DNA from 3 places in the Paenibacillus sp. FSL R5-0475 genome. Region 3 is predicted to be linked to each of the others. Evidence: riboswitches for the same ligand, from Rfam matches in the RefSeq annotation. Region 3 holds a riboswitch; each other region holds the start of a gene.

Region 1 (4,224 bases), 2.7 Mb from region 3:
TGGGACTTACAGATCAAGAGCTAAACCGAATTGTAACGATACAATTGTCGTTGTTGTTTTTTGTTCCGGTTGGGATAGCCATTTTGCATAGTGTGTTTGCCTTTATTGCGCTTCAGCGGTTGTTTTACTTATCTATTGCTGTGGAGACCGGGGCGGTGTTATTGGGATATTTGGTTGTCCAGGGACTTTACTTCTTTTTTATTCGCAGCCGTTATTTACGCAACTTGAAGAAGAACTTGATCTGAATAATGGGGGTTACGAAATGCAAGCATGGATTACAGATTTTATGGAGCAGTTTGGTTACTTTGGTATTTTCCTGATGCTCGCTTTTGAAAATATATTTCCACCGATTCCTTCCGAAGTGATCCTTCCTTTTGGCGGATTCATGACAACCACAACGAATTTGACCATTCCTGGTGTAATTATTGCTGCTACTTTTGGCTCACTGCTGGGTGCAGTAATTCTCTATTATATCGGTCGTTTGTTGGATGTAAATCGATTGGAAAAGATCGTTGAACGCTGGGGCGGCCTACTCCGGATTAGCAAAAAGGACATCCACAAGGCTGACGCTTGGTTTGACAAATATGGCTATTGGACCGTATTATTTTGTCGGATGGTTCCACTAGTGCGTAGTTTGATTTCGATCCCTGCAGGGATGTCGGGCATGAAATTTGGAGTGTTTATGATCTTCACAACGATTGGTACGCTGGGATGGAATCTATTGCTGGTGCTTATTGGTGCGGCATTGGGTGAGTCCTGGGAAGACATCGCCATGTATATGGATATGTACTCCAACGTAGTGTACGTGCTTCTTGCAGGTGGAGTAGTGATCCTTGGGTATTTGTTCTTCCGCAAGCGCAGCCGGAAAATGAACACCGAAGGTTGAGCCGAGAAGGACATATAGATAAAAGTTATGATTAAAAGGAGGAGAACAAATGGAGCTATTAACGATTATTAAAGCTATTATTTTGGGAATTGTTGAAGGATTGACTGAATTTGCTCCGGTATCCTCCACAGGTCATATGATTATTGTTGATGATATGTGGTTAAAATCGACAGAGTTATTTGGGCAATATACGGCCAATACGTTCAAAGTGGTTATACAGCTGGGGTCAATATTAGCAGTTGTAGTTATTTTTAGAAATAGGTTCATTGAATTGCTGGGCTTAAAGCGCTTCAGCCGCAAGCAGTTGGATCCTGTAACCGAGCAACAACCACAGCTTGAAAAAGGCGGCCACCTGAAGCTTACACAGGTGCTTGTAGGTTTAGTGCCAGCAGGCGTGCTGGGGGTTCTGTTTAATGATTATATTGACGAGCATTTATTCTCTACATCCACCGTGTTAATCGGTCTAGTAGTCGGTGCTGTATTAATGATTATTGCGGATCTATTCGGACCAAAGAAGATTCAAACGGAGAGTGTCGATCAGATTACATATAAGCAGGCGCTAGGTGTTGGTCTGGTCCAGTGCTTCTCCTTGTGGCCGGGATTTTCTCGTTCCGGGTCGACGATTTCTGGTGGTGTTCTTCTGGGTATGAGTCATCGCGCTGCTGCTGATTTCACGTTTATTATGGCTGTTCCAATCATGGCAGGCGCCAGTTTACTCTCACTGATGAAGAACTGGCAATATTTCACCATCGATGCCCTGCCGTTCTTCATTGCAGGCTTTATCAGTGCCTTTGTATTTGCACTATTATCGATGCGTTTCTTCTTGAAATTGATCAATCGGATTAAGCTTTTACCATTTGCTATATATCGCATAGTACTTGCTGCAGTAGTATATTTCGTGTTTTTCTAAATCCGTTATAAGGAATCGATATAACAAAAGCCCCCGTAATCTATTGCAGATGACGGGGGCTTTCACGTATGATGACATCAGATTTAAGACACTCACTTTATCCTTATAATTCTCGCATAAACGCTTACCGTCCTTAAAAGGACGCTGAAGGCGTTTTAGCTTATGGATGATAAGAAAGTATAAGTATCACGAAATACTTTCTTATAATTCTCGCATAAACGCCTACCGTCCGTATAAGGACACCGAAGGCGTTTTAGCTTGACAATATCGGAGACAGGTGCTTGCCGGAAATTAGTAATTCGGTAGGCTTAATAGGGAAATTCGGTTTGAAGCCGATGCGGTCCCGCCACTGTAACGGAAGAGTCCATAGCAACATATGTCACTGGCAATTTACTACTGCTGGGAAGACTGCTAAGGATGCTGACACCGCTAGCCAGGAGACCTGCCTGTTTCAACAGCACTGCTTCACCTACGGAGGATAGGAAGGTGTTAGACGTTAACCATAGGTATATTATGGGCGTCTTTCCCTTTGACTTTTTTAGGGAAGGGCGCTCTTTTTTAAAGGAATGCAAGTGATATCGAGTCCAAAATAAGAAGATGGAGAAGGGGAGCTGCAAAGTGACGAACAAAGTAAAAGTAAGCAATCTTGGCTATCCAAGAATCGGAAAAAACCGCGAGTGGAAGAAAACGTTGGAAGCCTTCTGGGCGGGAAAAATAAATGAGGAAGCGTTCCGTACTGAAATGACAGGAATTCAGCTTCAGCATTTGAAGACTCAGCAGGAGGCAGGAATTGATTTAATTCCGGTAAATGATTTTACGTTCTACGATCATGTGCTAGATACAGCTGTAATGTTCGGGATCGTACCTCCACGTTATGCGTATGATGGTGGCGACATTGGGCTTGATCTTTATTTTGCGATGGCTAGAGGAAATGCTGAGGCTACCGCTTGCGAGATGACTAAATGGTTCAATACGAACTATCATTACATCGTTCCAGAGATCGGTGCACAAACGCCGCGTCTGACCGAGAATAAACCATTGGCTGCTTATCGTTTTGCCAAGTCCCAAGCGGGAATTGAGGGTAAACCTGTGGTTTTAGGCCTTTATACATTCCTTAAGTTGTCAAAAGGTTTTGCATCTGCGGATATTGCGAAGATTGCTGCTCGGTTTCTTCCGGTTTACGTTCAGCTGTTGCAGGAACTGAAGCAAGAAGGAGTAAGCTGGGTACAAATTGATGAACCAGCGATTGTTACAGGAATTAATGAATCAGAATTATCCTTACTTAACTCGATTTACACAGAAATTGCTGAATCCGTGCCTGGATTAAATATTATTCTGCAGACTTACTTTGAAGCTGCTGAACCGCTGGAGGCACTGTTCAAGCTTCCGGTACAAGGTTTAGGTCTTGATTTTGTCCATGATGGCGGGACGAACCTGGCATCGATTGAACGTCTTGGCTGGCCTGAGGATAAGTGGCTGGGAGCGGGTATTATTGACGGACGCAACATCTGGCGCTCAGATCTGGATGCTAAGCTGCAGCTAATCGAGAAGCTGAGTGTACATGTATCACTTGATCGTCTTATTATACAGCCTTCTTGCAGTTTGCTGCATGTTCCGGTTACTGTTCAGGGTGAGGTGAAGCTGAAGGCCACCGTTAAGGCTGCTTTAGCTTTTGCTGATGAGAAGCTTAGAGAGCTTGGCCTGCTTGCTGCAGCCTTAGAGGGTACAGCAGAAGCTGCTGCTGCGTTGACAGCCAGTCGCGAAGCCCTTACGGCCTTCCGTGCACTTCCTGAACGCGGTCGTAAGGATGTGGCTGAGCAAGTTCTGGGACTTACAGATTTACCAGACCAACGTAGCCTACCTTTTGCTGAGCGCCTGAAGGTGCAGCAGCAGAAGTGGCAGCTGCCACTTCTGCCAACGACAACAATCGGAAGCTTCCCACAGACTGTAGAAGTGCGCCAGGCAAGGTTGAAATGGCGTAAAGGCGTATGGAATCAAGAGCGTTACGACGGGTTCGTTCGTGAGCAGATTGCAGATGCAATCACTTTCCAAGAAAAGCTGGGTCTGGATGTACTCGTGCATGGTGAGTTCGAAAGAACCGATATGGTGGAGTTTTTCGGGGAGAAGTTGGATGGTTACTTATTTACTAGTAATGGCTGGGTTCAATCCTACGGATCACGCTGCGTTAAGCCACCAGTTATTTATGCGGATATAGCTTTTATCCAGCCTATGACTGTAAAAGAAAGCGTCTATGCTCAGTCGTTAACTTCCCTTCCTGTTAAAGGCATGTTGACTGGTCCTGTTACGATTCTCAATTGGTCTTTCGTACGTGATGATCTTAGTCGGGAAGCAGTAGCGAATCAAATTGCCTTAGCGCTCCGTCATGAAGTTAAAGCTTTGGAGGATGCAGGCATAGAGATGATTCAAG
Region 2 (4,224 bases), 330 kb from region 3:
CGAAAATAGTAGGCCTGTTGCGGGATCCGACATTTCGTAAAAAACAAAAAAATACCCACCAGCCGAAGCCAGTGGGCGGTTTTTCCCGGTTTTATGATTTTTTAAATAAGGGCTATAGCCAGCAGAGTGAACAAACTCAAGGTTAAGATGTCATTTGTAGCAAAAGGATTACCAAAAAAAGCTGAAGTGTGCACAGATCCGTTATGTTCCGTTCTTAAGTAAACATTATTTCTGTCCACATTTGTAATTACGCCTACGTGCTGTCTACCATCTTTAGTCAGAATCCGCACTCTTCTATTCATGTAGCGCAAGCAGCTGCAATAAGCATCCATCAGGAAACTCCCCCTCGCTCGTATTACTTTATTTTATGATGAGAGGTTACGCCGGTAACGGCCAGCAGCGCCCAAAACTTCCGGCTCGACAAATTAACTTTCCAGTTCACTTTGTAAGGTTAACTGTCTTACTTGCTCTTTCTTGCCGTTTACGAGTACTACCACTTTATTGTCATTGTTGCCCTGATTCGCTGTTTCCTTCTTTTTCAGCCCTAGGTACTTTGCAATCCCGATCACATGGCTATCAATGATTGCTTGGATAACCACATCTTTTTTGAGTTTGGCAGCGTCGGTTACCACATCCAAAAATAAATTCTCCGTGAGTACTGCAGGTATGTTGCTCTCACGCACCACGTGCAGGTTTTTTGCCTTTTGGCCCCGGTCGTTGGGGACTCCATTACAAGCGGAAAAGACACTCTTTCGGTAAAAGAATGGTAGAAGAATCAAAAAAGCGCGGCTCTTGAAATTCCAAGAATCCGCGCCACAAAAGGTTTTTTTGGATGCTGGTGAAGGGAATTGAACCCCCGGCCTACGCATTACGAGTGCGTTGCTCTACCCCTGAGCTACACCAGCTTAAGGCTGATTTTTCTGTCAAACAAAAAATATTATACAACTTTCAGCCAGAAACGCAAGCCTATTTCTCCCTATTTCCCTACTCTCCCAAACTGCTATTCCACCTGTAGTTTACGCTCCACAGACTCCAGCTTTCCACGGCTAGTGGAGGGTTTATCGCGGCGGTCGTCTATTTTAAGTGAGGTAGAGACACGCTCTGCACCTGCGGCAAAAGGAGACTCGTGCAGCGCTTCGACTGCAGCAAAAATACGCTGAAGAGGCCCTTCGATGATTGTACCCATGGATGTAAGCTCATAAGTAATCCCTTCTACCGTCTTCAGCACTCGCTGCATATCCGCAACATAGCTGCTAAGGCTCGTACTACCTGTTCCAATCGGAATAACGGTTACTTCAGCAATAGGCATGAGAATACCTCCTCGGAATTTTAAAGTATGTGTCTCCTTCTATTGTAACAACTCCACCGCTCTGCCACAAATGATCTCATCTTTATTATGCCCCTTCTTCTTTCCCCAAAATTCTCCGAAATATGACTTTCGCCACAAGTATTTTTTCTAACATGAATTCTAGGGTCATCTGCACTACATTTATGGACTCTTTGTGGCATCTTTTCGGACAATTTATGAATCATTTTTTATATGCCTGTGGATCAATTGTGGATTACTTATGGACAGCCTGTGGATCATTTGTGGAGTACTTTTGAAGAACCCGCTCCCCGCGCGGGTTTTCTAAAAAACTGTTTACAAACACAACATCTTGGGTTATTTTTATCTAACGACAACAAAATATAGTGGAGACAGGCGCTTTGATCCTTTATCGGAATTAGAGCTTAATAGGGAAGTACGGTGAAAATCCGCTGCGGTCCCGCCACTGTAACCGGATGCCCCTTACAAGCTTTTAGAAGCTTAAGATGGGCAGATCTCCTGGCAGAAGCCACTGAGGGGTAAGAGCCCCTTTGGGAAGGCGCTGAGAGGTCCTACGGAAGCCAGGAGACCTGCCTGTTTCGACGACACCAACTATGAGTGCCTGCGAGGAACAGGAACGGTGTCCGCATGCGGTCATCTTCTTAGAGGCCACTACAAATATCTGTGTGGATATTTACATAACGCATCGGGCATTTTCTGCCATCCTCGCTAGAGGATGCTTTTTTTATGAGATCAGAATGAATATACGGCCGCTTATGCGGCCCCACTTCTTAATGATAGGACGATAGACTGAGAGGAGAGCTATACAATGACGTTGTTGGAGAGACAATTTAACGGTACAACAAATGCACGAGAAGTTCTTTTAGAAGAGCTCATTGATTTAGGACGCGATATTATCGACAGCCGGGATTTGGACTTGCTGCGCGAGAATGCCAATTTGAACGGAGAGAGTTTCTCCGGTAAAATGAGCAAGTTCGGCAGTGAATATTCAAAATGGTACGCCCGCAACTTTACGATGCCACCGCAGCTAGTGCAAGCCATTGATGACAATGTCGTCTATGTGCATGATCTGGATCAATACGCAATCGGAACGACTAACTGCATTTTTATCCCGTTTGATAAGCTTCTCCGCGAAGGCTTCAACACCGGCAACGGCAGTGTTCGTCCTCCGAACTCCATAATGACAGCTATGTCACTGGTAGCAATTATTTTTCAATCCCAGCAAAATGCTCAATATGGCGGCGTATCCGCCAATAAGCTCGACTATGATCTAGCACCTTATGTAACCAAATCCTTCGCTAAGCTGTTCCGCAAGGGTCTGGATTATTTTGATGAGGGACAAGCTAATGATTCTTTGGGCGAGATTACAATGAGTCGGACCGATCTGGCGGAGTTATATCCAAAAGCGTTTCGTTTTGCACTAAAGGAAACCGAAATCGAAACCCTGCAAGCGGCTGAAAGTATGGTACATAATCTCAACACCATGTCCAGCCGATCCGGTGGGCAAATTCCGTTTACCAGCATCAATTATGGTACTTGTACTTCACCAGAAGGTCAGCTTGTGATCAGCTCTCTGCTAACAGCAACGATGAACGGACTTGGCAGCGGAGAAACACCTGTGTTCCCGATTCAAATCTTCAAATGCAAGCAAGGAGTCAATCAACAGCAAGGTGATCCTAACTATGAATTGTTCCTAAAAGCGGCGGAATGTTCTGCACGCAGACTATATCCGAACTTCGCTAATCTGGACGCTCCGCTCAACTTGCAGTATTATGATCCAAGTGATCCTGATACGGAATTTGCTACAATGGGCTGCCGCACCCGAGTGCTCGGTGACCGTTTTGGGCGTAATCATTGCTCCGGGAAGGGCAACCTTTCCTTTAATACACTGAATCTGGTTCGGCTCGGTCTGGCACACGGCACAGTAACAGGCCGACGTACCGTCGCAGATGAAGCTGGCTTCTATGAGGATCTAAACCACTATATGGATATTGCGCTGGAAGGACTTCTTCATCGGTTCCACATCCAAAGCGCGCAAAAAGCTAAAGCATCCGATTTCATGATGCGAGAAGGCGTCTGGGAAGGCGGCGAAAATCTCGCTCCTGAAGACTCTGTAGGCGAACTGCTGAAGCATGGTAGTCTGTCGCTTGGCTTCATCGGTATGGCGGAATGCATGAAAGCCATGTACGGCAAACACCATGGCGAGGATATGGAAGTCCATGCCAAGGCTGTGGCTATCGTGCGTCACATGCGGGAGTATTGCGACCTTAAAAGTGAGGAACTTAATCTCAACATTACCTTGTTCGCAACACCAGCGGAGGGCCTGTCCGGCAAATTCACCAAGATTGATCGCAAGGTACTGGGTTCTATTCCGGGCGTAACTGACCGTGAGTATTATACGAACTCTTTCCACATCCCTGTATACTACGATCTAGGTGCTGCTCAGAAGATCAGCTTGGAAGCTCCTTTCCATGAATACTGCAATGCCGGGGCTATTTCTTATGTCGAATTAAATGGCAATGCCCGCAGCAATCCATCTGCTTTTATCAAAATCATTAAATATGCACTAGAACAACAGGTCAGCTACTTCAGCATTAACCATCCGATTGACCGCTGCTCCAGCTGCGGATACGAAGGCGTAATTGGGACAAACTGTCCTTCCTGCAACGCACATGAGAATGACGTGCACATCCGTCGTTTGCGCAGAGTTACAGGTTATTTAACTGGCGACTATCAGACCCGCTTCAATGCCGCCAAACAAGCCGAAGTACGGGATCGCGTTAAGCATCTATGAATATTTGCGGATACTATCCGGAGTCGATTAACGAGGGAGAGGGCATGCGGGCCGTCCTCTTCATCAGCGGCTGCCGTCATCGTTGCCCGGGATGCTTTAATCC
Region 3 (4,224 bases):
AACTCACCAACGATAACAGGGATTCCTTTGGCTACGAATGTGTTGTAAACGTTATCAAAAGTTTGGATGATATCGTTTTTTGTATCTTTTTCAAACGTGGTGTAACCAGCGATATTCACACTGAACGGCCAGAAGCCATAGTAGTGAACGGTCGCAATTATGTTCGGATCGTTAAGAGCTGTAATCGTCTTGTAGAGCTGATCCATTCTAGGTTGGGTAGGAGAAGTCTCTAATGAAGGTAGCACTAGCGGACGGACATCATTCTTTCCACCTGAGTTTCGAACGATCTGATGGAAGGAATTGTTGAGCTCTGCAAGCATCTGTTCCATCTTCGCTTCATCCTTACTTCCGCCATCTGTGAAACGAGGTTCATTAATACTTTCGAACATCAGCTTATCGGATTTATCCTTGAAGCGGTCCGCAATTTGAGTCCATGCTGCATTATAACGCGCCAGCGTTTCCTCATGCTTCTCTTCCATATGACTTACCCATAACCAGGAGTCGTGATGGACGTTAATCATTACATATAACTTGGCGTCCAGCGCCCAGCCTACAACTTCTTCGACACGGTCGAGGTAAGCTTTTTCAATAGTGTAGTTCGGTGCTTCGCCTATGTGTGAATCCCAAGTGATAGGAATACGGATACTTTTGTAGCCTTGTGCGGCGATTTTCTTAATCAGTTCTTGGGTCACACGCGGATTGCCCCAGGAGGTTTCATCCTCACCTGTAGCATCTAGAGTATTGCCAAGGTTCCATCCGGGCTGCATATCGTCTACATAGGATTGGATCTTACTCTTTGGTGCTGCCTTAGCTTGTTGCTCGTCCTTAGTGGCAGCGGCGGCAATGGATGAGAACAAAGAGAGCAGAAGAGCGGTGACAAGGGTCAATGATAAGAATGATTTCTGGATTCGAGTAGTCATTGAATTCTCCTTTGTAAGATCATTTTTGAGGATGCTTAAACCTGACCTTCCTTAGTACTTTGGTGCTTAGATGAATACGTACACCTCCATGAATTCGTTGTAAACGCTTACCAAATACCCTAACATAGAATAATTTCAACGAGTACCTTACTAATTTGTGGTAAATTCATATATGAATTAGTGATTTGCAGTGATTCCAAAGTTATGGAGGGCAATCCAGTGAGCAGATTTCATTACATAGGCTCGGCTACAGAGCTTCCATTAGGAGAAAGAGGCAGTGTACCGTCAGCAAAGACATATAATGAAGTGAAAAATTCCCCGGAGTATAAGAAACAAAGAGAGGCTCTGCGCCTGCAAGGCATAATTCCTTTGGATGACATCGCAGATCTATCTCATTTAAGAGATGAGGACTGTCTTGTATATGACTCGGAAGAAGATGCAGCGGGAGTTTTTATAGAGGAACTTGGGTATTGGAACGATGAGATTCGCAAGCATTTTCGGAGTCCGTATGTGTACCGGATTTCACCGAATTGGGGCGGCTTCTCTGTATCCCCTAAGCTAAAAGATACTCTACCGGGATCGTATAACGCCTCACTCAAGTGTTGTCGGGAGTTATTTAGGCTTATGATAGATTATGGGGTATCTGGTGCCGAGTTTGAGCTTTATACATGCTGGGCTGAGGAAGAAGGGCTCCCACGTAATAAAAAGTATGATCGAATCTTTGATTTGGCCTCTTTGTCACTGGAGGAGGGTTTTGAGCTGAGAGAAAAAGAGTATATTGTGGTTAAAAAGATTTGATATTCAATAGGATTATCGCTAACTACTCGTTATACAAAAAACAAATATTGCATGACAAAAGCAACTATATTAGATATGATGAAGCATGGAAAAATTAATATTAGCAATAGGTGCCAATTATGAATGTTTCGGAAATACAATCATAGATTGGTTAAATGGAAAGCGGGTGTGAATCCCGCGCGGTCCCGCCGCTGTGAAAGAGGAGTCCTTGCAAGGTACCACTGGGAAACTGGGAAGGTAGCAAGGGTGATGATACTTGAGCCAGAATATCTGCCTGTTTCTGATACACCGTTAAACTCTACGAGCGATAGAGAGGTGTTTGATATAGTATATGCCTGCTATTGTTGCGGTTCACTATCTTAAACCTCTTGACGTTATGTTGAGTGGTTTTTTTGTAGTGCTATGAAAGTTTATTCTGTTTTTTAACATAGGAAGAGAAGGGAAGGGTTATGGAAACATGAAGAAAAATAAGTTTTTAGCTTGGTTACTTATTGTAGCAGTATTTATCACGACGTTCTCTACAAGCGTAATCCCGGCTCATGCGAATGAAGCAATTGCCGATAGTGCAGTTGTAACAACAGAGGTTGATCAAGCTCTAGTAGAGCAGATTAATGCGCTAGTACAAGAGCCAGATACAGAGAAGCCTACGATTTCAATAGAAGGTATACAAGATAAACAGGAAGTATCCAGTAAAGATGTGAGCTTCAAAGTAGTGGTTACAGACAATGTCTATAAAGACATTATTCCAGTAGTAAAGCTGAACCAAGTCGTTCTGTCAGCTACTAATGGTGAGTACAAAGCATCTCTAAACCCAGGTAGTAACGTAATCGCAGTAACAGCTATAGATGGCGCAGGAAACAAAGCAGATAATGTAACCTATCAGGTTACTTATAAAATCACTGCTAAAGAACAGTTAGATAAAAGCTTGGCCTACATCGTTAACACCGTAAAGAATCCTTCATTTGGAACAGGTAGCGGAGAATGGTCGATTCTTTCTCTAGCACGTGCGAACTACAAAGTACCAAGTGGTTATTATGATCTCTACTACAATAATGTAACTAAGATGGTTGAAAGTTTATTGGCAACAAATAATGGTAAACTCCACCCATATTTCAGTACAGAGAATTCCAGAGGGATTCTAGGTCTTGCATCTATCGGAAAAGATATCACGAATGTTGCAGGATATGATCTGAGAACTGCGCTCGCTGATTATCAATTGGTTAAGAATCAAGGGATTAATGCTCCTATATTTGCTCTGATTGCCTTAGATACTCGAAATTACGATATTCCTGTAGTTGAAGGGGATAAAGAGCAAACCACAAGAGAAAAACTGATTCAGCTCATTTTAAGTAAAGAAATAACCAATGGTGGATGGGCTTTTTTTGGTTCTCGGGCCGAAGTCGATATGACTGGAATGGCCGTACAAGCTCTTGCGCCTTATTATGATAATCCGAATGTAAAAGCTGCTGTGGATCGGGCAGTCGCATGGTTGAAAGATAACCAAAACAGTCAAGGTGGATATTCAAGTAGCGAAAGCATCGCACAAGCTATTGTTGCTTTAACAGCAATTGGCATAGATCCACACAGTGACCCAAGGTTTGTTAAAGAGGGTAAATCCCTAATTGATGCGTTATTAGCCAACTCTGGACCTGATGGTGGCTTTAAGAGTAGACCAACAGGAGCAGTAAATGGTATGGCAACAGATCAAGGTACATATGCACTGGTTGCTTATGATCGTCTGATCAATCATAAGAATCGTCTATATGATATGTCTGACGAAAAGCCGGGACCTGTTCAACCAGAAGATCCGAAAGAAAAAGAAATAGAGTTACCTTCGGGTGATAAGCCGGAAGTTGTAATCAAAGATGATGCTCATGATTATATCATTCCGATCAGCTCTGGAGACAGCAACAAGGAAATAACGGTAGTTATTCCTAAAGATCAACAATCGAAGGTTAGTGTCAGTTTACTTAGTAACAGCGATCTTCCTCAGATAGAGGCTACCAAAGGTGACGTATCTGTAGTCATTCCAAAGGGTGCAAAAGTTACAAGTGGGGATGCCTCTGCGATTGAATTGATCTCTCCTTTAACAGGCACAGAATCTGAAATAAAAGATAGTCTGAACCAGGTTATTTCTCAGGACAAGAAGCTGGAGAACATTATCCAAGCTTTTTCCATGGGTGGCAATGCAAAGGTAGAATTCAGTCACTTTATTACGTTAACCTTTAAGGACCTTAAAGGAAAAGATGTAGCCTATATTCAAGACGGCACACCTCATGCGATTCAAAAATTTGCAAGTGACGCCTTAGGTTTGGCAAGCGGCAAGTCAGAGTATGCATATGATAATGGAAATGATTTAATCGTAAAAACCAATCACTTCACTGATTACATTGCGTACACCTCCAGCGCAGTACAAACACCTGGTGATGGTGGAAGTGGTACTGGCGAAGGTAACGGTAGTGGCAATGGCAACGTTGGCGGTGGTGGAACCACTCCATCGAAGCAA

What was found. A riboswitch is a leader RNA that binds a small molecule or an ion and turns the genes downstream of it on or off. The one in region 3 is predicted to bind cobalamin.
Region 1: it holds a riboswitch for cobalamin, as region 3 does, so the genes downstream of both, metE (5-methyltetrahydropteroyltriglutamate--homocysteine S-methyltransferase) here and MKX41_RS28505 (S-layer homology domain-containing protein) in region 3, are expected to answer to the same signal.
Region 2: it holds a riboswitch for cobalamin, as region 3 does, so the genes downstream of both, MKX41_RS27050 (anaerobic ribonucleoside triphosphate reductase) here and MKX41_RS28505 (S-layer homology domain-containing protein) in region 3, are expected to answer to the same signal.

Annotation. Positions count from the first base shown of each region.
Region 1 is NZ_JBBORK010000001.1:3,662,723-3,666,946, reverse strand. It holds gene MKX41_RS16505 (ABC transporter permease) at 1-245, shown strand, start outside; gene MKX41_RS16500 (DedA family protein) at 263-886, shown strand; gene MKX41_RS16495 (undecaprenyl-diphosphate phosphatase) at 936-1,796, shown strand; cobalamin riboswitch at 2,055-2,260, shown strand; gene metE (5-methyltetrahydropteroyltriglutamate--homocysteine S-methyltransferase) at 2,415-4,224, shown strand, end outside.
Region 2 is NZ_JBBORK010000001.1:6,045,446-6,049,669, reverse strand. It holds gene MKX41_RS27070 (hypothetical protein) at 102-332, opposite strand; gene MKX41_RS27065 (N-acetylmuramoyl-L-alanine amidase) at 426-869, opposite strand; tRNA gene MKX41_RS27060 (tRNA-Thr) at 834-905, opposite strand; gene MKX41_RS27055 (MTH1187 family thiamine-binding protein) at 1,001-1,309, opposite strand; cobalamin riboswitch at 1,684-1,918, shown strand; gene MKX41_RS27050 (anaerobic ribonucleoside triphosphate reductase) at 2,136-4,121, shown strand; gene nrdG (anaerobic ribonucleoside-triphosphate reductase activating protein) at 4,118-4,224, shown strand, end outside.
Region 3 is NZ_JBBORK010000001.1:6,375,878-6,380,101, forward strand. It holds gene MKX41_RS28495 (cellulase family glycosylhydrolase) at 1-920, opposite strand, end outside; gene MKX41_RS28500 (hypothetical protein) at 1,140-1,718, shown strand; cobalamin riboswitch at 1,810-2,010, shown strand; gene MKX41_RS28505 (S-layer homology domain-containing protein) at 2,176-4,224, shown strand, end outside.